4 regions of the Caballeronia sp. LZ019 genome follow, and region 2 is predicted to be linked to each of the others. Evidence: predicted binding sites of a transcription regulator. Region 2 holds the regulator's gene; each other region holds the start of a gene.
What was found. The regulator LexA, encoded in region 2, represses DNA repair genes until DNA is damaged. The targets are predictions, from matches to a motif close to ACTGTATNNNNATACAGT.

Region 1 (6,015 bases), on a different contig from region 2:
AGCCAAACGGGAAGCCCAGCTCGTCGATGCGCTGCTCGTTGCCCGATACGCCCTCGTCATCCATGACGGCATGACGCTATTAGGCGACGGTGAACCGCCGTCGCGCTGGCCGATGCGCTTCGATCGCGAACTCGAGTGCATCGATGCAGCCCTTCAGATGGCCGGGATTGACACGACGCAGGCGCTTCATCCGCCGAATCTTTATTGGAAGGACGATGAGACTGATGACGGCGGTGGCTTGCCGCCGGGCGCGGACGACTGAGATGGGGCGCTGGAGCGGACCACGCGCGACACGCGTGCGCGCACCTGACGCGCTGCCAGGCGAAATGCCTGTGCTCATCGAGCCGCAACTGGCGACGCTGGTTGAGCGCCATCCTGGCGAAGGCGACTGGTCCTACGAGATCAAGTTCGACGGCTATCGCATGCTCGCGCGCATCGAACGGGGCGACGTCGAGCTGGTTACGCGCAACGGCCACGACTGGACGGAGCGCATGCCGCGGCTGCGCGCTGCGCTTGAAGACCTACCGGTCGATACCGCATGGATTGACGGCGAGGCGGTCGTCCTTGATGCGACGGGCAAGCCCGACTTCAATGCGCTGCAGAACGCATTCGACCGGCGCAGTACAGCCGATATCGTCCTATTTGTCTTCGACCTTTTGTGGCTCAACGGCACCGACATCCGCGAACAGCCGCTGCGTGCGCGGCGAGCACTACTGCACGAGTTGATGAAAAGCGTTGAAAACCCGCTCCTACGGTATTCGGACGATTTCGCCGAGGATCCGGCCTCGCTAGTGGCGTCCGCCTGCAAGATGCAGCTCGAAGGCATTATCGGCAAGCGGGCCGATGCGCCTTACCGGTCCGGACGCTCCAACGACTGGATCAAGCTCAAGTGCAACCTCAGACAAGAGTTCGTGGTCGGCGGGTTTTCGCGTGTGAAGGGCGCGAAATCCGGCGTGCGCGCCTTGTTGTTGGGCGTCTACGAGCCAGATGGCACGCTCCGATATTCCGGGCACGTTGCACCCCACCTCACGCCCGGGCGAAGCGCTGCCTTCAGCAAGCGCGCTCAGGCTTTGCAGCAGGCTCAACCCGCCTTCTATAACGCGCCGGAACCCGAGCGCGATCGCGAGTTTTACTGGCTCAAGCCTGACATCGTCGCGGAGGTCGCCTTTCTTGAATGGACGCCCAACGGTGAAGTCCGCCATCCGGTCTTTCATGCGCTGCGCGAAGACAAGCCTGCCCGTGCGGTGACGGAAGAAAAGGTCATCACCGAACCGCGGGTCGAGGGTCCCGAGCAAATCGGCTCGACCCGCGAAAGGCCCGGTCCGCGCGGGACGGTCATCGTGGGCGACATCAAGATCAGCAATCCGCAGCGCGTGATGGATCAGGCGTCGGGCCTCACCAAGCTCGACATCGTAAGTTATTACGACGCCATCGCGGAGTGGGCACTGCCCTATCTGCATGCACGACCCCTTGCGCTCGTGCGCGCGCCGGACGGCATTGCCGGCGAGCTGTTCTTTCAGAAGCACTCCGAGCGCGCCCGCATCCCTGGCATGGAAGGGTTGCCCGTCAGTCTGTATCCGGGACACAAGCCGCTGCTGGTGGCGAATACCGCGGACGCGCTGGTCGGACTCGCGCAGATGAGCGTCGTCGAGATTCACTCATGGAATGGCGCGGCACCTGATCTGGAGCATCCGGATCGCGTCATCTTCGATCTGGATCCCGACCCAGCCTTGCCGTGGTCGGCCATGTTGGAAGCGGCAGCGCTCGTGAAGGTGGTGCTGGATGAGCTGGGATTGCGCTCGTTCGCGAAGACCAGTGGCGGCAAGGGCTTTCACATTGTCGTGCCGCTCAACCGGCGACAAGGTTGGGAGGAGGTCAAGCTGTTCTCGCAGGCGGTCGCCCAGCACATGACGCGCGTGGTGCCGCAGCGCTTTTCAGCAGTCCTCGGTCCGAAGAACCGCGTGGGCAAGATCTTCATCGACTACCTGCGCAACGGTCGGAGCGCGAGTACGGTGGCCGCGTTTTCCGTGCGCGCGCGCCCCGGCATGGCGGTGTCGATGCCGGTCTCGTGGGATGAGTTGAATGACGTGAGAAGCGGCGACCAATGGACGATGGCGCAAGCCGTCCACCGACAACGCACGCTCACCACTGATCCGTGGGAAGGCTACTGGCGCACGCGGCAAGGGATCACGGCCGCGATGCGCCGGGCGGTCGGCGTGAAGCGCTAAGGATGTCGCAATCTCACGCTCGCGAATCGAACGCTAGCCCCGCGCTTCGGTGCCCTTAAGCTCGCCATGCTTATGCGAGTGCGTCGCGCCGTATTTGAGCTCATAGTGCGCGCCCTTGCCACTGCGCGTGGGCGGGAAGTGCTCACCCTCGACACACGTCACTTCGAAGGTGTCTTTGCCATCCTCGTGAACCACGGAATAGATACCGGACACCTTGACGATTTCACCGGGCTTATACGAGTTGTCACCTGCCATCGTCGCATCTCCTGAGAAAAGAACAACGACAGACGAGCAAGGAGCGTTCCGAGCGTTTTCGGCCAAACGTCGCCGGCCAAAGCATCACCGCTGGTCGCCACTACGCCACCAACGCCACCAACGCCACCTTTACGCCGCGAGTCGATGCTTGTAGTAAGGCCGGTCGCGATCTTCCAGAATGGCATCGAGCGCGGCGCGGTCGGACGCCTGCGGATTCAACCAGGCGTCAACGTGCTCTCGCTTGATCGGCACGATGCAGCGGTCGTGACCCGCAGCTTCCACCTCGGCAGGCGGTTCATCCGTGATGGCGGCGAAAGACAACAGATCCGGCTGACCGGGTGCCGTCCACCTGGACCACAGGCACGCGACCATCAGCAACTGGCCGTTGTTGGGACGAAACTCGAGGACGACGTTCTCGCCCGGCGCCTGCGGTCCGCCATGCGTTTCGAATAAGGTATTCTCGCACTTCGCGCGCGTGACGTTCTCATAGAAGACGTTGACGAGCAGCAGGCCGTGCGTATGGCCAAAACACGGCTTCCAGAACTTGTCCAGGCTGTCGCGCCGCGCGTTGTACGTGCCTGGATATTTGATGTCGTAGTTCGCAGGTTTGCCCGCGATGCGGCATTGATTGCGCATCGGCTTGACCACGTACTGCCCGTCCTCGATTACGAGGACCGGCGCGTAGTAGCCGGGAAAGATGCGCGAGTCACGGGGCTCTTGTTCGGTTCGTCCGGAGTCGGCGAGTCGCCGTAACGCCGCATCGATCTTGTCAGTCGCGATGCGCTTGCCTTCGGTCGCTGCTTTCGTCGTCTTCATCTGCAGCGTGCGCTCAGCATCGGCCAGTCGCGTTCGCTGCTTAAAAAGTTCCTGCTCGACCTTGGTCGCCTGTTCCGCGTTGTACCGATCAATCAAAGTCTTGATCTCGCGCTCGTCATCGGTCTGAGGCTCACGGAAGCCGTCTTCCATCGCTTTCGGGATTTTTACCTTGCTGCCCTCGGCGCGCTCCCAGAACAGTCGCGCGAACTCGCGGATGTCCATCTGTGCGCCGAACATCTTCACATAGCGGCGATAGTCGGCCTGGATTTGCGCTGAGTAACACATCCGTCAGATTCCCCATTGTTGTGATGGCGAACGCCAAGGCGCAGGACGTCAGAGCGCCTCTTTGCACAGCGCCAGCATCTTCTTGATGACGGTGCACGAATAGTTGAGTTGCATGTCACCCGTGAAGAGCGCCTGGATGTTCGACTGCCGCACCGCGATGCCGGCGCCTTTCAGGTCTCGTTTGGCGATCTTGAGCGCCAGTTGGCCTAGGCGCACGCGCTCGAGCCAATCCATCCAGAGGTGGTTGCGTCGAAGCCAGAGGCGGCAGCTTTCCACGAGATGGTCGATTCGCCACTCATACGTGAGCGAATGGGAGGCTGCGACGGTCGCGACCAGGAAGCACAGCAGCTCGGCGCGCGCGTCCGACCCATCCGTCACGTCGTTGATATCAGATCCGGCCATACGTCGATTCGTTTCGTCCCTGCTTCGTTTCCTGATGGCGTCGCTCACTTTGATTGCCAACGCTCGGTAGCAAGTGCGGGCGTAGGCGCCGGAATCAACATCACATCGCGTTCCTCGGACGCGGCTTTGGGTGGCGCCAAGTCCTAGTTACCGATCCGCCCCTGCCAGCGCTGGTCCTACTTTCACAGGGCAGTGCCCAGCAGGATAGTCGCCCGACCGACCGATAGCGACAAAAAGGGCGCAATACCAGTTGCGAGTTTCGAGGTAAAGTACTGTACATATATACAGTACTTATGCACAATGGCGGCCCTGCCCAAACATGTCGAGTCCATTCATCCGAACCTGTGGCTCGGATCGCAGCTCGCGCGCGCCTACGGGAAGACCGTTGACACCGGCTATGCGGCGTTGTCGGCGGAGTTGCCCGGCGGCGGCTGGCCGCTGGGTGCACTCGTGGAGTTGCTGGTTCAGCAGCCGGGCGTCGGTGAAATGCGTCTGCTGCGTCCGGCGCTCACACGCGTCGCCCACGACGCTCACCGCCCCGTCGTGCTGCTGCAGGCGCCCCATGTGCCGAATGCGCTGGCGTTCTCGTACCTCGGCGTGCCGCTGGAGAAACTGATGTGGCTGCGCGCATCGAAGACGGCGGACGCCTTGTGGTGCGCGGAGCGCGTGCTGCAGGCCGGCAGTTGCGGTGCGCTGCTGTTCTGGCAACAGCACGTCCGCTCCGAGGCTTTGCGACGCTTACATCTGGCCGCTCAGGCGACCGAGACGTTGCTGATTCTGGTGCGGCCGTTGGCCAGCGCCCAAGATGCGTCGCCGGCGAGCCTACGGCTTGGCGTGAGACCGGCAGAGGGCGGAATTGCAGTTGACATGATTAAACGACGCGGCCCCAACCGAACTGAGCCCTTGACCGTCACCTTACAACCGTCGCCGATCTTGCTGAGTCCCTATGGCCGTATTCGTCGCCATTCACTTGCCCCGGCTGTCGCTGGAGGTGTTCAGACCGAGGTGGTCGCCTCCGTCTGAGCACGGGTGCGTGGTGCTCGAGCGCGACAAAGTCATTGTGCTCGATGCGGTGGCGAAAGACGCAGGCGTGCGAGTGGGGACGAAGCGCGGTGGGGTCACGACGCTCGCGTCGGAGGCGCTGATGTTCGATCGCAGCCCGGAGCGCGAACACGGAATGCAGCGCGAGGTGGCCATCGCGCTGCTGCGTTTCTCGCCGCAGGTGGCAGTTTGCGAAGAGGAAACCATCGTCGTTGACGTCACCGCGAGCTTACGGCTCTTCGGCGGCGTTCTGCACGTGTGCAGGCAAATCAAGGACATCGTCAAGACCATCGGCGTCACCGCGCGCATGAGCGCGGCGCCCACCGGCCGGGGCGCGTGGCTGCTCGCCAAGGCCGGCCGCCGGCGGGTGCTCAAGATGCGTTCGCTTGAACGTCACTTGGGCGCCTTGCCGTTCATGGTGGTGCCGGAGCTGCGGCCGTTCGCCGACTGGTTCAGTGGACTGGGCTGCCGCGTCCTGGGTGATATCCAACGCCTGCCTCGTGCAGGTTTGAAAAAGAGGTGTGGCGTGGACTTACTCGATTCCCTGGACCGGGCCTATGGCCTGGCGCCTGAACTGCACGAATGGCTCGAACTGCCGCCGACCTTCAGCGCACGCGTCGAGCTGCCTGATCGCGTCGAGCATGCCGAAGCCATTCTCTTTTCCGCGCGGCGACTCGTCGTGCAGCTCTGCGGATGGCTCACCGCCCAGCAACTGGCGCTCACGCATGCCACGATCACGCTCGAGCATGAACGCGGACGGCAGGCTATCGAGCCGACGCTGATCGAGATCGCGCTCGCCGAACCGACCTGGCATGAGGAGCACCTGGTGCGTCTCCTGAAAGAGCGACTCGGGCGCACCGAGCTCGAAGCCGCGGTGATCGCCGTGCGGCTGACGGCCTCGGACGTGCGCGCGGCTGAACCGCCCAGCGATTCGCTGTTCCCCGAACCCGGTGGATCCGCGCAAGACCATAACCAGCTGCTGGAGTTA
Region 2 (6,015 bases):
TGTCGTGTCGTCATGGCTGCTCGATCTCACGGCGGGCGCGCTCGCCAGCGACGACGGACTCGAGCGGTTCTCGACGGAAGTGGCCGACAGCGGCGAAGGGCGCTGGACGATCGAAGCGGCGATCGAGGAAGCGGTGCCGGCGCAAGTGCTGTCCGCGGCGCTCTACACGCGTTTTCGCTCGCGCGACGCCGATCTGTTCCCCGAGCGCATGTTGTCCGCGATGCGCTTCGGCTTCGGCGGACACAAGGAGTTTCCGGTGAAGTGAGCGCCTGCGTTACGGTGCGTCGCGGCAAACGGCGATGACTTCATCGCCGTTTTTCATTTCATGATGCGCCGCCTGAAAAGCCACGCGCACGCAAAAAACGGCAGCACCGAATAGGCGATCAGCACGCCCAGGTGCAGCGCGACGCCATCGGGCGCGCGTCCGAGCATCGCGGGACGAATCAGCTCGACTGCGTGAAAGAGCGGCAGCGCCTGCGTCGCGTGCTGCGCGAGCGCCGGCAGTTGCGTCACCGGAAAGAACACGCCGGAGAGCAGCAGCATCGGCGTGAGCGCAAGCGTCTGATAGAACATGAAGAAGTCGTAGCTCGGCGCGATGGCGGTGACGATCATCGCGGTGCTCGCGAACGCCAGTCCGGTCAGCACGATCACCGGCACCGCGAGCAGCATCGACGGAAAATTCGCATAGCCGAGCACGCCCGCGACCACCATGATCGCCACGCCCGAAAGCACCGACTTGCTCGCGGCCCACACGATCTCGCCAAGCACGATATCGCCGAGCGTGAGCGGCGTGTGCATGATTGCTTCCCAGGTGCGCTGAACCTGCATCCGCGAGAAGCCCGAGTACATCGCTTCGAAGCTCGCGGACATCATCACGCTCGAGGCCACCGTGCCCGCTGCGAGAAACGCGATATACGACACGCCGTTGACGCGCCCGACCATCAGCCCGAGACCGAGCCCGAGGCCGAAGAGATAGATCATCGGATCGGCGAGATTGCCGATCATCGACGCCACCGCGAGCTTCTTCCAGACGAGGTAGTTGCGCCGCCACACCGCTATCCAGTGCGTCGCGTTGGCGGGCAGGGCGCTCGAAAGCGGCGTCAGGTGGCCGGCCTGCTCAGGGAGATTGCCGGCGCGTACGCCGGACTGGTCGAAAGTGTCCATTGTTTCTGTCAATCCACCATCTCGCGCCCGGTCAGGCGCAAAAACACGTCTTCCAGATTCGCCGGACGATGCAGGTAGCGCACGTCCGCGCGGCCCTTCACGCGCGCGTGCACGGGCTGCGGATCGTTGACGTAGCAGAAGATCGTCTCGCCGCTTACTTCGATTCGCTCGACGAGCGGCTCCAGCTCGGCAGCAAGCGCACGCGGGTCCGGCCCGTAGATCTCGATGACGTCCGAGCCGATCACCGATGCGATCAGGTCGTGCGGCCGGCCTTCCGCGATCTTGTGTCCCTCTTCGATCACGCACAGGCGGTCGCAAAGGCGCTCGGCTTCCTCCATGAAGTGCGTCGTCAGCAGAATGGTCTTGCCGCGCGCGAGCAGCGAGCGCAGGCGCTCCCAGATCAGGTGCCGCGCCTGCGGATCGAGGCCGGTCGTAGGCTCGTCCATCACGAGGACGTCGGGATCGTTGACGAGCGCGCGGGCCAGCGTCAGCCGCCGTTTCATGCCGCCCGACAGTTCGCCGACGCGCGCATCCGCCTTGCTCTCCAGCCGCGCGAACTCCAGTAGCGACGGCACCAGCGCGGCCATCCGCGCGCCCGTCAGCCCGAAGTAGCGGCCGAAGACGAGCAGGTTCTCGCGCACGGTGAAGTCGGGATCGAGATTGTCGAACTGCGGCACGACCCCGACGCGCTGCCGGGCGAAACGTGCACGGGCCGGCACGGGCTCGCCGACGAGGCGAATCGTGCCGCTATCCGGCGACGTCATGCCGAGCAGCATCTTGAGGGTCGTCGTCTTGCCCGCGCCATTGGGGCCGAGCAGACCGAAGCATTCGCCGGGGCGCACGTCGAAGGTCAGTCCGTTGACGACATTCTTTCCGCCGTATCGTTTTCTGACTTCGGTGAATTCGATGGCGGGCGCGGGCACTGAAGTGTCGTCGGGTGCGTCGGCTGCGCCGCGCGGGATGTCGCTCGTCATGCATCGCCTGGCAGAAGGGAATCCAGCGGGCTAGTGTAATCCAATGCACCAGTGCGGCGCTTTGCATGCAACCGCATGCTGCACGCGCGATTCAACCGCGTGCCGTATGCGTCAGGCACGTGTCGGGCGACAAGTGCCCGGCCTTGCGGGACAAGGCGGGCAGCAACTGGCACGGCTAAAGCTAATACGGTGTGGCGTTGCGCAAGATTAGCGTTTTCCATCGTTGCGACGCGGGTCGCGGCACACGATCATCAAGTTACGCCGCACTCTTGCGATGCGGCAGGGAGGCATGATGACAAGCTACCGAAAAATTCTGCTCTGCTACGACGGCTCCCGAGAAGGCCGCAAAGCGCTGCGCCAGGGCGCGAACCTCGCGCTCGATCTGAACGCGGAAACGCATGTGCTCGCCGTGGTCGACATGCGATCGAGCATTGCGCAGAGCGCCGGTCTGCTGACCGACGTGGCTTGCGGACGTTTCGAGGATGCGGCGCGCGACATCCTGCAGGAGGGCGTCGACTGGCTGCGTGAGCGCGGACTGCAGGCGCAGGGGCACTTCGCGTTCGGGCATCCGATCGACGAAATTGCCGCGCTCGCCGATAACCTCAAGGTCGATCTCGTCGTGGTGGGGCATCGCTGCCGCAGCGGACTGGCGCGATGGTGGATGGGCGCGGGCAACACGCCGCTGCTCGATCGCGTGTCGTGCAGCATTCTGGTGGCGGTCTGTCAGGCAGGCGAATCCGCCGAAGCCGAAGACGCCGCCGCGTATGCCGCCAAGCCGGTCAAGGCGGAAGAGGGCGCGTAGTTCGGCGTCGCGCTCGTCAGCCGTTCAGATCGACGGCGACGAGCTTCCATGACACGAGACCGCTGCGGCGGAAGATGGCCGAATACCGTGCATCGCCAGCGCCGTGCTGATAGGTCACGACGAAGGTATTGATGTCGCGGTATCCGGCGGTCGTCTGTGGCGGCTGCGGCGGACCGGGCGGTTGCGGCAGCGGACCGGACGCCGCCGTGACGCTGGCGCCGCTTCGTGGCGATGCGGGCGGCCGTTCGCCAGGAACGCCGCGCGGCGGAATGCCGTTGAGTATCGCGGCGACGCCATCGGGTGTCGCATAGGAGTCGACCAGCGGCCCGACGAGCGCCGCGCCGATCATCGCCCCGAGAATCGCGAGCGGATTGCCGCTCTTCTGATGTCGATGCGACGCGTCAGCAGCGCCGCGACCTGTTCCTTCAGGCTGCTGCGCAACGCCGGAAAATCGACGTACTCGCTGACAGTCTCTGCATCGCGCGCATCAGCCGCGCGCTTGACGCGATCCAGCGCCAGATACGGCGACGCATACATGAATGCCAGCGCCGCGCCGCACAGGACGACAGCGAGTGCAATAGCGACAAGACGGGTAGTTCGCGACATGCGGTGCACGAGCCTCTCGAGCGTCGGTCTGACTCACATTGACCGTGCCGGTGAAAGAACGATCCCGCAACCCGCGACGTTCACGCCAGAAACCCGCCCGCGCCGCCGGCACGTTCCTCGTCGATGCAGCGGTCGAGCATGCGCGACACCTCGCTGATCTTGCCGACCATGATGACGCGCGATTCGCTGCGATAGACCCGCACCGGGGCGCGCTGCGCCGGCTCCGCATGGACCGTCTTGGCAAGCGACACCCGGGCGAACGCCGGCTGACGCGACGGCAGCAACGGCATTTCATCGAACAGATCCGGCGTGGCTTCAGCAAGCGGACGCGCCGCGACGCCGCAGGGAATCAACGCACGCAGATGACGCAGGCGGCCGAACTGGCGGAAGGGCAACAAACGGGCAAAACGTTCCATGATGACTCTCCAGGCGATAGGACGCACTGCGGCCAAGCCGCGAACGGCTGCCGTCATGCTTTGATGTACTCGAAACGCGCCGCGTCGTGCGTGGCGTGGGGGAAGCGGGCGCGCTAAAACTCGCCCGAGCGGATCAGACCGACCGCGATGCCTTCCAGCGCGAATTCACCGCTGCCGGAGCGCACGAAAATGTTCTCGTAGTCCGGGTTCTCGGCGATCAGTTCGACGCCGTCCGAACGACGCTTCCAGCGCTTGACCGTGACGTCGTCGCCGAGACGCGCGACCACGATCTGCCCGTCTTTGGCTTCGGTGCGTTTTTGCACCGCGAGCAGGTCGCCATCGAGGATGCCGGCGTCGCGCATGGACAACCCGCGCACCTTCAGCAGATAGTCCGGCTTGCTGGAAAAGAGCGCCGGATCGCACGCGTAGTGCTGTGAAATGTGCTCCTGCGCGAGGATGGGACTGCCGGCCGCCACCCGGCCGACGAGCGGCAGAGACAATTGCATGATGCTCGGATGCGGCAGCGTGAACTGATGCGGAAGCTCGTCGGAGCGTGCGGCTTCGCTGATCAGCCGGATGCCTCGCGACGACCCTGCGGCCAATTCGATCACGCCCTTGCGCGCCAGCGCCCGAAGATGCTCCTCGGCGGAATTGGCCGAACTGAAGCCGAGTTCCGCAGCGATTTCGGCGCGCGTGGGCGGGAAACCGGTGCGCTCGATAGCGCGCTGCAGGAGTTCGAAGACCTGCTGCTGGCGAGCGGTAAGTTTTGAGGTTCTAGTCACTGGCTGGCCCCTGCTGCGCTGTATGGATGAACAGATGACTGTATTTTTATACAGTATTTCATACTTTTCAAGCATTACTTTAACTTCGCCCCGGCAGCGCCCCGCAGCGGGCGTTTTCGATGGAAAGACGCCAAAGCGCCGGTCGTTAGCACGTTTCCGTATAAAAAGATGAAAAACGATTATTTCTAATCATATAGTCGCGCCGATAGACTGATTCCGTCAATTGGATAAGACGGAGAACGGGGAATGCAAAGCACGAAAGCGGGATTGGGGACCAGGGGAAGAAAGCTGCTCACCGCGTTGGCGCTGGCGGCGGCGACGATTGGCATCGGTGTTCAGGCGCACGCACAGACATCGTTTCTGAACGTCTCCTACGATCCGACGCGCGAGCTGTACCAGGACTTCAATCAGGCGTTCGCGAAGAAATGGAAGGCCGACACCGGCGAAACGGTCACTTTCAAGCAGTCGCACGGCGGTTCGGGCGGCCAGGCCCGCGCGGTCCTCGACGGACTGCAGGCCGACGTCGTAACGCTCGCGCTCGCCTATGACATCGACGCGCTCGCCGGCAAGGGGCTCGTCAGCGGCGACTGGCAGAAGCGCCTACCGGATAACGCGTCGCCGTACACGTTGACGATCGTGTTCCTCGTGCGCAAGGGCAATCCGAAGCACATCAAGGACTGGGACGACCTGACGAAGCCGGGCGTATCCATCGTTACGCCGAACCCGAAGACCTCGGGCGGCGCGCGCTGGAACTATCTCGCGGCGTGGGCGTATGCGCAGCACAAGCCCGGCGGCAACGAGCAGACCGCGAAGGACTTCGTCTCGAAGCTCTACAAGAACGCGGGCGTGCTCGATTCCGGCGCGCGCGGCGCGACGACGAGCTTCGTGCAGCGCGGGCAGGGCGACGTGCTGATCGCGTGGGAGAACGAGGCGTTCTTGTCGCTCAAGGAGTTCGGGCCGGACAAGTTCGAGATCGTCGTGCCGTCGGTGAGCATCCTGGCGGAGCCGCCGGTCGCGGTGGTCGACAAGGTCGTTCGACAAGCACGGCACGCGCAAGCTCGCCGAGGCGTATCTGAAGTATCTGTACAGCGACGAAGGACAGCAGATTGCGGCGCGCAACTTCTATCGCCCGCGTTCGAACACGGTTCCGGCCGATCTGACGAAGCAGTTTCCGAAGCTGAAGCTCTACACCATCGACGATACCTTCGGCGGCTGGACGAAGGCGCAGAAGACGCACTTCGCGGATGGCGGCGTGTTCGACTCGATCTATC
Region 3 (6,015 bases), 2.5 Mb from region 2:
TCCTTGATCGCGCCATGCGCGCGGACGACGCCCGCAAGTGAACACTCGTCGGTGACGGCGAGCGCGGTATAGCCGTGTTCGAGCGCGGCAGCGGCCAGTTCCTGCGGATGCGACGCGCCGCGCAGGAACGAGAAGTTGCTCAGGCAGTGCAGTTCGGCATATCCGGGCAAAAGCGCCGATGCAGACACCGCGCCCGACAAGTCGCTGCCCTCGCCGCTCAGACCGATGATGTCGTTCAGATCGTCCATGGCGGCGTCATCCGAAAAATCCGTGCAGGAACCAGGCGCCGCTCAATCGCTCGCGATAAAGCCAGAACATGCGGCCGCGATCGTCAGAGGCGACGTAATAGTCGCGCTGCACGCCGTTGCCGTCCCACCATCCCGCCTCGATGCGCTCGGTGCGGCTGATCAGCTTCAGCGGACGACGATAGAACGGCCGCTCGTTGCGCAGCTTCAATGGCTGCGGTGTCTCCAGAATCCACGACGGGCGCGGCTGCGAAGGAACAGCCCGGTCGGGAAGTTCTAACTGCTCGCCGAGTTCCATGTCCGGCTCCGCCGTTTCCTGCTCTTCGTCAGGTAGTGCTTCGGCAGGCGCTTCCTTCGGCTTTTCCCCGCGCTTCGGCCTGGCATCGCGCACGATCTGATACGGCTCGACCGTCATTGCCGCCTCCGGCCGATGATCCTCGCGCGCGACCAGTTGCACGACGTTCTCCGCGCCCAGCCGCGCGCTCAGACGTTCGAGCAGTTGCGCCATCGATTCTTTATCGGAGGTGGGCATCGGAAAAAGCGTGTCGGACGGCGGCGCGTGCTCGCTGACCTTGTCGGCAAGCAGCTTCATCTCGATGACCGGCGCGATGAGCGTCGTCTGATTCAGCTTTTCGCGCAGCAGCCAGAGGATGTGGTCGGCATCGCGCGTCGGCACGGCCCAGCCGATCTGCAACGTCGAGGTTTTCGGCGCGTTGCGCGCGGCGAGTTCGTGCTCGAGCAGCAGAGCGAATCCGCTGACGGCGGCGTGATGCGCGCTCAGCCAGCCGGCCAACTGCAGCACGAGCCGGCGCGCTGCGAACAGCAACGCCTCGGCACTATCGACGCGCGCCTGCAATTCGAGCCGCGCCTCGAACGATGCGGGCGCGCAAAACGCCTCGCGAGGATCCGGCGCCTGCCCGTACGCCTGCGCGAGCCACTGCAGAATGCCTTGACCGAACCGGCGCGCCACGCCCTTGCGCGGCAAGTGGCGCAAATCGGCGAGCGTCGAGCAGCCGATCTGTTCGAACACATTGCCATGTGATTCCGCCGACGGAACGAGCGATACCGGCAAGGCGTCGAGCACGCGCACGAGCGTCGTGCCTTTCACGATTCGCACACGACGCGTCACGCGTCGCGTACGCGCGTGCGCGAGCAGCCACGCGCCCCACGGAGTCGGCGCGCAACCCAGGCGTGAAGTAAAGCCGCAGCCCTTCACCGTGGACGTCACCTTCGCCAGCAGCGCGCGCAGCCCGCCGAACAGCCGCGTGCTCCCGCTGACTTCCAGCAGCACCGTATTGGCGTGCGCGAGCACGACCTTCGGCGTAAAGGCGAGCAAGGCCAACGCGACGGCTTCGAGCGCGCGCTGCTCCTCGCTGATATCCACCGCCAGCAGCGTCAGGCGCGGCGCCAGCGCGAACGCGTGCGAGCGCGTGCTGCCGGGCCGCACGCCGAGCCGAAACGCGATGAGATCGGGCAGCAGGATGCGCGCGTGATCGGCAAGCGCGAAGCAAGGCTGGTCGATGGCGTCTGCTGCGTCGTCATTGCCCGTCGGCCTCGCTCCAGGCGAAATCGAACTCGCCGATGCGGATGGCATCGATGGCGGCCTGACTGCTTCGAGCGATAAAAGCGGCAATGTCACCGCTATCCACAACATGTTTGACCTCTCGTGCTTTCCTTTGCTGACTCGCGCGACGCAAATGCTCGGGCAACGCCGGCAACTGCAACGGCAAGCGCAACTGCAAAGGCTTCTCCAGCAGCGGACCGCGCCGCTTGATGATGTCGATTTCCAGCATGACGGCCTGCATCCATTCGCGACGGTTCATCGTCTGTGCGGTGGGCGGGAGGATCGGCTTGCACACCATGCGCAACGGCGCGGCGGAAGATTGCTTTGCGGCATTGAGCGGGCGGAACAAAAACGCCAACGATTGCGACTCCTGGACCGCCACCTGAAGTCGGCGCAACGCTTCAGGACGCGCTTTCGGCAGCCAGATCAGCACTGCGCCGATGCCCTCCTGCTTCAGCGACTGTTCCGCGGCCCACAGCACCTGCTCGTCAGTTGCTCTGACCCAAACCAGCTTGTTCGTCGCGATGTGCATCGCCCGGAAGGCGGCGAAATTAGGCATCCACGGTGGCGCGATGAGTACGACGGAACGACTCTGGATGGTCGTCAGTTCTCGAAGGCAGCGTGCAAGCAGGCGGACTTCCCCAACGCCGCTCTCTTCGATCAGCAATTCCGTCACGGTGCCGGGAAGCCAGCCTGCGCCGGGCAAAACGCGATCAAGTAACCGATAACCGCTCGAGATAACATTCGGATGCGACGAGCTGAACTGCTCGCCTTGCCACAGCTGTTGTTGCAAGCGAGCAGTCAGCTGGAAATCGAGCAATGAAAGTGCGGCACCCATATGTTCCCGCTCGATAAATTGGACGGGCCGCTCATGCCTGATACGTGCGACCTCTAGCTGTACTGTATATTTATACAGTATTTCGAGTGGAATGGTAACCGCTAGGATCGTAGGAGGGAGCTTGCGAGTGCGAGGAAAGGCGGGTTACTGCGCAGATTCTTGCGCCCAAACGCAAAAACCCCACCTTTATGGGGTGGGGTTTTTGTTTAACGCATGAGGAGCCTGACGATTACCTACTTTCACACGGGGATCCGCACTATCATCGGCGTGGAGTCGTTTCACGGTCCTGTTCGGGATGGGAAGGGGTGGGACCGACTCGCTATGGTCATCAGGCATGACTTGTTGTTGTGCGCGTTGGGGACGGCACAACCAATCTGGGAAGAAGTAGATTCGGTAGTGACTGTTGGGCACAGTCGCGTCACTCAACCGGCGTGCCCCCTTCGGGGGTTGCATTGAGTAAGCGCTAAAGCGCTAACTCACTGCGAAACACACTGGTTATAGGATCAAGCCTTACGGGCAATTAGTATCAGTTAGCTCAATGCATTACTGCACTTACACACCTGACCTATCAACGTCCTGGTCTGGAACGACCCTTCAAGGGGCTCGAAGCCCCGGGGATATCTCATCTTAAGGCGAGTTTCCCGCTTAGATGCTTTCAGCGGTTATCTCTTCCGAACATAGCTACCCGGCGATGCCACTGGCGTGACAACCGGTACACCAGAGGTTCGTCCACTCCGGTCCTCTCGTACTAGGAGCAGCCCCCTTCAAATATCCAACGCCCACGGCAGATAGGGACCAAACTGTCTCACGACGTTTTAAACCCAGCTCACGTACCTCTTTAAATGGCGAACAGCCATACCCTTGGGACCGGCTACAGCCCCAGGATGAGATGAGCCGACATCGAGGTGCCAAACACCGCCGTCGATATGAACTCTTGGGCGGTATCAGCCTGTTATCCCCAGAGTACCTTTTATCCGTTGAGCGATGGCCCTTCCATACAGAACCACCGGATCACTATGACCTGCTTTCGCACCTGCTCGACTTGTCGGTCTCGCAGTTAAGCACGCTTATGCCATTGCACTATCAGCACGATTTCCGACCGTACCTAGCGTACCTTCGTACTCCTCCGTTACGCTTTGGGAGGAGACCGCCCCAGTCAAACTGCCTACCATGCACTGTCCCCGATCCGGATCACGGACCAAGGTTAGAACCTCAAACAAACCAGGGTGGTATTTCAAGGACGGCTCCACCGAAACTGGCGTTCCGGTTTCATAGCCTCCCACCTATCCTACACAGATCGGTTCAAAGTCCAATGCAAAGCTACAGTAAAGGTTCATGGGGTCTTTCCGTCTAGCCGCGGGGAGATTGCATCATCACAAACACTTCAACTTCGCTGAGTCTCGGGAGGAGACAGTGTGGCCATCGTTACGCCATTCGTGCAGGTCGGAACTTACCCGACAAGGAATTTCGCTACCTTAGGACCGTTATAGTTACGGCCGCCGTTTACCGGGACTTCAATCAAGAGCTTGCACCCCATCATTTAATCTTCCGGCACCGGGCAGGCGTCACACCCTATACGTCCACTTTCGTGTTTGCAGAGTGCTGTGTTTTTATTAAACAGTCGCAGCCACCAGTTTATTGCAACCTCTTCACCCTTCTGGCGCAGGCCAGTCAAGCTACAGAGGCGTACCTTATCCCGAAGTTACGGTACCAATTTGCCGAGTTCCTTCTCCCGAGTTCTCTCAAGCGCCTTAGAATACTCATCTCGCCCACCTGTGTCGGTTTGCGGTACGGTCATCGTTAGACTGAAGCTTAGAGGCTTTTCTTGGAACCACTTCCAATTGCTTCGCTTCCGAAGAAGCTCGCGCCACACCCTTGAATCCTGTGCCCGGATTTGCCTGAGCACCTTCTCCAATGCAGCGACCGGGACGTCCAACACCCGGACAACCTTCCGCGATCCGTCCCCCCATCGCATCTAACAATGGTGCAGGAATATTGACCTGCTTCCCATCAGCTACGCATTTCTGCCTCGCCTTAGGGGCCGACTCACCCTACGCCGATGAACGTTGCGTAGGAAACCTTGGGCTTACGGCGAGGGGGCTTTTCACCCCCTTTATCGCTACTCATGTCAGCATTCGCACTTCCGATACCTCCAGCATGCCTTTCGACACACCTTCGCAGGCTTACGGAACGCTCTCCTACCACACGTACTTGCGTACGCATCCGCAGCTTCGGTGACTGGCTTGAGCCCCGTTACATCTTCCGCGCAGGACGACTCGATCAGTGAGCTATTACGCTTTCTTTAAAGGGTGGCTGCTTCTAAGCCAACCTCCTGACTGTTTTAGCCTTCCCACTTCGTTTCCCACTTAGCCAATCTTGGGGACCTTAGCTGGCGGTCTGGGTTGTTTCCCTCTTGACACCGGACGTTAGCACCCGATGTCTGTCTCCCGTGATTGCACTCTTCGGTATTCGGAGTTTGCTATGGCGTAGTAATCCGCAATGGACCCCACAACCATGACAGTGCTCTACCCCCGAAGGTGATACACGAGGCACTACCTAAATAGTTTTCGGAGAGAACCAGCTATTTCCAAGTTTGTTTAGCCTTTCACCCCTATCCACAGCTCATCCCCTAACTTTTCAACGTTAGTGGGTTCGGTCCTCCAGTACGTGTTACCGCACCTTCAACCTGGCCATGGATAGATCACTTGGTTTCGGGTCTACGCCCAGCAACTGATCGCCCTATTCGGACTCGCTTTCGCTACGCCTGCCTTAATCAGTTAAGCTCGCTACTGAACGTAAGTCGCTGACCCATTATACAAAAGGTACGCCGTCACCCCTTGCGAGGCTCCGACTGTTTGTATGCATGCGGTTTCAGGATCTATTTCACTCCCCTCCCGGGGTTCTTTTCGCCTTTCCCTCACGGTACTGGTTCACTATCGGTCGATCACGAGTATTTAGCCTTGGAGGATGGTCCCCCCATCTTCAGACAGGATTTCACGTGTCCCGCCCTACTTGTCGTACCCCTAGTTCTTCCACGCTGCTTTCGCTTACAGGGCTATCACCTGCTATGGCCGCACTTTCCAGAGCGTTCAGCTAACAATGCAGATAAAGAGTACAGGCTCTTCCCATTTCGCTCGCCACTACTTTGGGAATCTCGGTTGATTTCTTTTCCTGCGGTTACTTAGATGTTTCAGTTCACCGCGTTCGCTCCACATGACCTATGTATTCAGTCATGGGTGACCCATACGGGCCGGGTTTCCCCATTCGGACATCTTCGGATCAATGCTCGTTTGCCAGCTCCCCGAAGCTTTTCGCAGGCTACCGCGTCCTTCATCGCCTGTGATCGCCAAGGCATCCACCACATGCAC
Region 4 (6,015 bases), on a different contig from region 2:
GGCAAGGAGGGGCGATCGATGGCGCAAACGCAGCGCGTGCAGTCGTGGCAGGAGCGGCGTGCCAACGGGCGGGCCGCACGGCAACGCACGTCCCGCGGCGCCCAAGCGATGATCGGAGACGTCGATCGGGACCCCATCCAATTGCTGCGCATTAGCAGCGAAAGACGCGTCGCGACGCTGGTGCCGCTGCGCTACGGCCGGATGCTCGCTTCGCCGTTCGCGTTCTATCGCGGCAGCGCGATCGTGCAGGCGCACGATCTGGCCGGCACGCCCGATAGCGGTATCCCGATCCAGATCTGCGGAGATTGTCACCTCGCGAACTTTGGCGGCTTTGCGACGCCCGAGCGCACGCTTATCTTCGATCTCAACGATTTCGACGAGACCGCGCGCGGACCGTGGGAGTGGGATCTTAAGCGCCTGACCGCGAGCTTCACCGTTGCGGGCCGGCATTTAGGCATGGGCGGTCTGGCTGCCGACGAGCTCGCGTATCGCACCGTTGAAAGCTATCAGCGACACATGCGCGAATACGCCGAGATGGGCGTGCTCGATCTATGGTACGAGCGAATCAGCTTCGCGCGACTGTACGATCTTGTTCAGACCGACGCTGCCCGGCGCCGCATCCGGCGAAGTTTCGAACGCGCGTCGCGGCGCACGCACGACACTGTGCTGCCGAAGCTCGCGGACAAGGACGGCGACGGCTGGCGCATCCGCGATGCCCCGCCCGCCGTGTTCCACATCCGCAGCGAGAGCACGCTCATCGATCAGGCGGACGAATGGATGACGCTGTCGGGCGATCGTGCAACGCTTCTGGGATCGCTGATGCAGGATTACACGAGATCGCTGACGCCGGAGCGGGCGGCGCTGCTCTTGCAGTTTCACCTCGAGGACGTCGCGTTCAAGGTGGTGGGCGTTGGAAGCGTGGGCACGCGCTGTGTCGTGCTGCTCTTCACCGACCATCACGGCAGGCCGTTGTTTCTACAACTGAAGGAGGCGTCGACGTCGGTCGTCGCGCGATACCTGCCCCAACACTCCGCGAAAAGCCAACACGAGGGTCAACGAGTCGTTCACGGACAACGCCTGATGCAGGCGGCGAGCGATCCGTTCCTCGGCTTCGCGACCGGTGCGCTCGGACGCACCTTCTACGTGCGCCAACTGCGCGACATGAAGATTTCCGTTCAGATCGAAACATTCGACGACGAAGCGCTCCGCAACTACGCCGCACTCTGCGGCTGGGCGCTCGCCCGGGCGCACGCGAAGGCTAGCGGCCTCGCGCTGGAGATATCGGGCTACATCGGCAGCGGCTCGCGGCTGGTCGACGCGCTCGTGAGCTATGGCCGCGCCTATGCCGACCAGGTCGAGAAAGACTATGAGCGATTTCGCCGCGCCTGCCGTAGCGGCGAGTTGCAGGCGCGCACCGACGCTGACATGGCCGCCGACTTCGCACTCTGATGGCGTCGACTTCTGCGGATGGTCGCGCGACCAGGTCCCACGACGTGTCAGTGGGCAGCGACGGAAAGTTGCGGCCTGCCTTGCCGGGCGGCGCACTCGTAGGCATCCACTACGAACGCAAACACGGCAGGCAACGCGTTGGACGATGCGAGGTCGACGACGTCATCGGTCTCCGGGAAATGAAAGCCGTCCGGGCGCGCGAACAATTCGCGCAACGCGGCTTCGTGGCGTCCGGCGAAACCGAGATCCGCAACGGCTTCGGCTTCGATCGCATGCAGCAGGCGCCAGGTAAGCGGCACACTTTTCTCGATATAACGCCCTGCGATTTGTCTCGTGATGCGTTCGAGGTCACGAACCGCGCGCTCGAACTGCTTTCTGCTGAGATGTTCGCCGTTCGACTCCATATTCACCTCCTCTAGCGGTCTCCAGTACTGTATAAATATACAGTACTCGCATCGATGAAAATAGCGTCGCGCTGTTCCGTTGCGCTGTATGTGCGATTCCGCCTACGTGCGATTCAGACATGCGCCGCTATGAGCTTGCGCTCGGGAAGCGCATCGTAGAGCCGTGCTTACGCGGCATCCCGCGTTGAACTCGCGGGCGTCACAACGAAGCATGCGCGCACTCTGAGCGCGAAACCAAAGGAGAGCCAGAATGAACAAGGACCAGATTGAAGGCGTTGGCAAGCAGGTGAAGGGGAAGGTCAACGAAGTGGTCGGTAACGCAACCGATGACCCGGCGCAGGAAGCCAAGGGCGACATGCAGCAAGCAGCCGGGAAGATTCAGAAGGGCGCGGGAGATGTCCGCGAAGACGTGAAGGACACTCTGAAGAAGCCGTAACACATACTGGCGGCGATGGCCGCTGGACTTTGAGCGGGACGCCGGGTCGGCGTCCCGTTTTTACTTGACGGCGGGCCGCTGCCCAACTTGATGCGCATAAAGTTCCGCTCGCACTGACGCCCGCAGCACGCCGGCTCATCCGTGAATCACCACCAGCAGTGCCTTCGCTTCCGATCTTCCTGCATTTCGAATGGAATGGCCATCGTCGGCAGCGTACCGGGCTGTCTCGCCCGCCTTCAGACGTCGCGTCGTGCCTGCCGCTTCTACCTGTATCGTTCCGTTGAGCACGGTCATGTGCTCCCGCGTCCCCGGCTCGTGCGCGTTCGATCGGAGCGCCGCCCCCGGCTGCAGCGTGAGTTCGTACCACTCGAACTTGCCTGCCAGTTCGATCGGCCCCCACACCCGCAGCTGATATCCACCGTTGTCACCGCTTAGCGTCGGTATCTCGTGCGGGCCGGCCACGCGAATCGCTTCGAGCGGCCGTTGCTGCGCGAACAATTGATCGAGGCTGATTCCGAGCGCGTTCGTCAGCCTCCATGCGACGGCTATCGTCGGATTCGCCTTGTCGCGCTCGATCTCCGACAACATCGACTTGGAAACCCCTGCTGCACGGGATAAGTCATCGAGCGTCAACTTTCTCTCGTTGCGCAACCGTTGAATCTGTTCCCCGACGCGCGGCGGCGACGATGCGGACGGTGCCGGTTCCCCGGCTGCCTGCGTGGAGCGAGCGCTTGCCATGACTTCTTCGATCCTTTACAGTGTTCGGCATATCGGAAGGTTGTTCGAAATATCGAACTCGTCCGATGCGATGCATGGACTATAACAGGGCTATGGGCCACGCGCCGAGCGCCCGCATTCACAGGATGCTGCTGATGAACGACCGATATTTGACCCATCTGCGCCAAACCATCGATGAAATTCGCGCGGCCGGTTTCTACAAGACCGAACGAGTCATCGCCAGTCCGCAGTCGTCGGATATTCGGCTCGACAGCGGGGCGGAAGTACTCAACTTCTGCGCGAACAACTATTTAGGCCTCGCCGACGACCCGCGTTTGATCGCCGCCGCGAAAGCGGGTCTCGATGCAGACGGCTTCGGCATGGCGTCGGTGCGTTTCATCTGCGGGACGCAGACCGTGCATAAGCAGTTGGAGCGTGCGATCGCGGAGTTCCTTCAGACCGATGACGCCATCCTCTATTCAAGCTGCTTCGACGCGAACGGTGGCCTGTTCGAAACGCTGTTGACCGATGAAGACGCGATCATCAGCGACGAACTGAACCATGCGAGCATCATCGACGGCGTGCGTCTGTCGAAGGCGCGACGACTGCGCTACAAGAACAACGACCTCGCCGACCTGGAAGCGCGTCTGAAAGAAGCCGATGAAGCCGGCGCGCGCTTCAAGCTGATCGCGACCGATGGCGTGTTTTCAATGGACGGCATTATCGCGGACCTCGCCGGCATCTGCGATCTTGCGGATCGCTACGACGCGCTGGTGATGGTCGACGACTCCCACGCCGTCGGTTTCATTGGCGAGCACGGACGGGGCACGCCGGAGCGTTGCGGCGTGCTGGACCGCGTTGACATCATTACCGGGACGCTTGGGAAAGCGCTCGGCGGTGCATCGGGAGGATATGTCGCCGCTCGCAAAGAGGTCGTCGAGTTGCTGCGGCAACGAAGCCGGCCGTATCTTTTTTCGAATACGCTTGCGCCGAGCATCGCTTCGGCTTCCTTGAAAGTGCTTGAGTTGCTTGCGAGCAACGAAGGCGCCGACTTGCGCGAGCGCGTCCGGCAAAACGGCGCACATTTCCGCCAAGCCATGACCGCGCTCGGCTTCGACCTCGTGCCCGGTGAACATCCGATCATTCCCGTCATGCTCGGCGATGCGCAACTCGCATCCCGAATGGCGGAAGCATTGCTCGGGGAAGGTGTGTACGTGATCGGCTTCTGTTACCCAGTCGTGCCGAAAGGCCGCGCACGCATTCGAACGCAAATGAGCGCGGCGCACACGCCGGAGCAGATCGATCGGGCGGTAGACGCGTTTGCCCGAGTGGGGCGGCGGCTGGGCGTCATCCGCTGAGCCTTTATGCGCATAAACTCGGCCGAGCATCGTGCGGCCACAGCACCCAAAGCAATCCACAGGACCAACGCATGAAAGCCCTTGCTAAACTCGAACGCGCTCCCGGTCTCACATTGACAGACGTCGAGCGTCCCGAGGTCGGTCACAACGATGTCCTCATCCGCATCCGGAAGACCGCCATCTGCGGCACCGACATTCATATCTGGAAGTGGGACGACTGGGCTCAAAAGACGATTCCCGTGCCGATGCATGTCGGGCATGAGTACGTTGGGGAGATCGTCGAGATCGGACAGGAAGTGCGCGGGTTCGCTGTCGGCGACCGCGTTTCCGGTGAAGGGCACATCACGTGCGGCTTCTGCCGCAATTGCCGCGCGGGCCGGCGGCATCTTTGCCGCAACACGGTCGGAGTCGGCGTGAATCGCGAAGGCGCTTTCGCCGAATACCTCGCAATCCCCGCCTTCAACGCGTTCAAGATTCCGCCCGATATCTCCGATGACCTCGCCGCAATCTTCGATCCCTTCGGCAATGCAACGCACACGGCGCTTTCATTCAATCTCGTCGGTGAGGACGTGCTCATTACCGGAGCGGGTCCGATCGGCGTGATGGCGGCGGCTATCGCGCGGCACGTGGGCGCGCGCAACGTTGTCATCACCGATGTCAACGATTATCGGCTGGACCTTGCTCACAAGATGGGCGCGACGCGCGCCGTCAACGTGACGCGCGAGGATCTGCGCGACGTCATGCATGAACTCGGCATGACCGAGGGCTTCGACGTCGGCCTCGAAATGTCGGGCGTTCCGAGCGCCTTCACTTCAATGCTGGAGTCGATGAATCATGGCGGCAAGGTTGCTTTACTGGGCATTCCGCCCGCGCAGACTGCCATCGACTGGAATCAGGTCATATTCAAGGGGCTCGAAATCAAAGGCATTTACGGCCGCGAAATGTTTGAGACCTGGTACAAAATGGTCGCCATGTTGCAGAGCGGTCTGGACCTGTCGCCGATCCTGACGCACACGTTCCCGGTCGATGACTATCAGCGCGCGTTCGAGACAATGCTCTCCGGTAACAGCGGCAAGGTCGTTCTCGACTGGACGGGCGCTTGACCATCCCTTTAGCATGATGCTCGGCGGTATCCCGCGCCAACAACGCTGATGCGCAGAGCATCTGACTGGCTCTCAAGTAGCGTCGTCAACGGCGAGCGCCCGCGCTAACAGTAGCGCTCCAACAGACGTGCAAAGCCGAGCTCAGCCTTCGGGATCGCCTTAATCACCCGTCTTCTCGAACTCCGCCTGAATCGCGACGTGAACATCGTCGCCGACGGCCGGATACCACGTCGCCAGACCGAACTGCGCGCGGCTGAAATGCCCATCGGCCGAAAAGCCCAACGTTTCCTGCTTGATGAGCGGGTTCACCGCGTGGCCGTTGAAGATCACATTCAACGTGACGGGATGCGTCGTGCCGCGAATCGTCAGATTGCCGGTGAGCGCCCCGCGATCGTTCCCGGTGCGCACGAACTCTGTGCTGACAAAATCGATGTCCGGATACCGGGCCACGTCGAACATATCCTGCCCTTTCAGCATCCGGTCCAGTAGAGGCACGTTCGTATTGACGCTTGCTGCATCGATCGTCGCGCGTACGGTGCTGTCTTCCA

Region 1: the regulator LexA is predicted to act here: its motif matches at 4,258-4,275, upstream of imuA (translesion DNA synthesis-associated protein ImuA).
Region 3: the regulator LexA is predicted to act here: its motif matches at 2,709-2,726, upstream of imuA (translesion DNA synthesis-associated protein ImuA).
Region 4: the regulator LexA is predicted to act here: its motif matches at 1,880-1,897, upstream of P9255_RS03830 (DUF2471 family protein).

The regions. Positions count from the first base shown of each region.
Region 1 covers NZ_JARTVZ010000004.1:11,786-17,800, forward strand. Annotated here, with positions in the region: gene P9255_RS11895 (hypothetical protein) at 1-262, shown strand, start outside; gene ligD (DNA ligase D) at 264-2,228, shown strand; gene P9255_RS11905 (hypothetical protein) at 2,262-2,483, opposite strand; gene P9255_RS11910 (SOS response-associated peptidase family protein) at 2,613-3,584, opposite strand; gene P9255_RS11915 (hypothetical protein) at 3,633-3,986, opposite strand; gene imuA (translesion DNA synthesis-associated protein ImuA) at 4,287-5,009, shown strand; gene P9255_RS11925 (DNA polymerase Y family protein) at 4,933-6,015, shown strand, end outside.
Region 2 covers NZ_JARTVZ010000005.1:2,577,285-2,583,299, forward strand. Annotated here, with positions in the region: gene gnd (phosphogluconate dehydrogenase (NAD(+)-dependent, decarboxylating)) at 1-265, shown strand, start outside; gene P9255_RS25575 (ABC transporter permease) at 319-1,164, opposite strand; gene nodI (nodulation factor ABC transporter ATP-binding protein NodI) at 1,173-2,087, opposite strand; gene P9255_RS25585 (universal stress protein) at 2,431-2,940, shown strand; partial or broken gene P9255_RS25590 (DUF2939 domain-containing protein) at 2,957-3,546, opposite strand; gene P9255_RS25595 (hypothetical protein) at 3,627-3,962, opposite strand; gene lexA (transcriptional repressor LexA) at 4,076-4,744, opposite strand; partial or broken gene P9255_RS25605 (sulfate ABC transporter substrate-binding protein) at 4,991-6,015, shown strand, end outside.
Region 3 covers NZ_JARTVZ010000005.1:49,503-55,517, forward strand. Annotated here, with positions in the region: gene P9255_RS13575 (error-prone DNA polymerase) at 1-248, opposite strand, end outside; gene P9255_RS13580 (DNA polymerase Y family protein) at 256-1,839, opposite strand; gene imuA (translesion DNA synthesis-associated protein ImuA) at 1,784-2,647, opposite strand; rRNA gene rrf (5S ribosomal RNA) at 2,868-2,980, opposite strand; rRNA gene P9255_RS13595 (23S ribosomal RNA) at 3,147-6,015, opposite strand, start outside.
Region 4 covers NZ_JARTVZ010000002.1:163,017-169,031, reverse strand. Annotated here, with positions in the region: gene P9255_RS03835 (DUF2252 domain-containing protein) at 19-1,449, shown strand; gene P9255_RS03830 (DUF2471 family protein) at 1,497-1,853, opposite strand; gene P9255_RS03825 (CsbD family protein) at 2,104-2,289, shown strand; gene P9255_RS03820 (XRE family transcriptional regulator) at 2,425-3,027, opposite strand; gene P9255_RS03815 (glycine C-acetyltransferase) at 3,162-4,364, shown strand; gene tdh (L-threonine 3-dehydrogenase) at 4,436-5,467, shown strand; gene P9255_RS03805 (YceI family protein) at 5,627-6,015, opposite strand, start outside.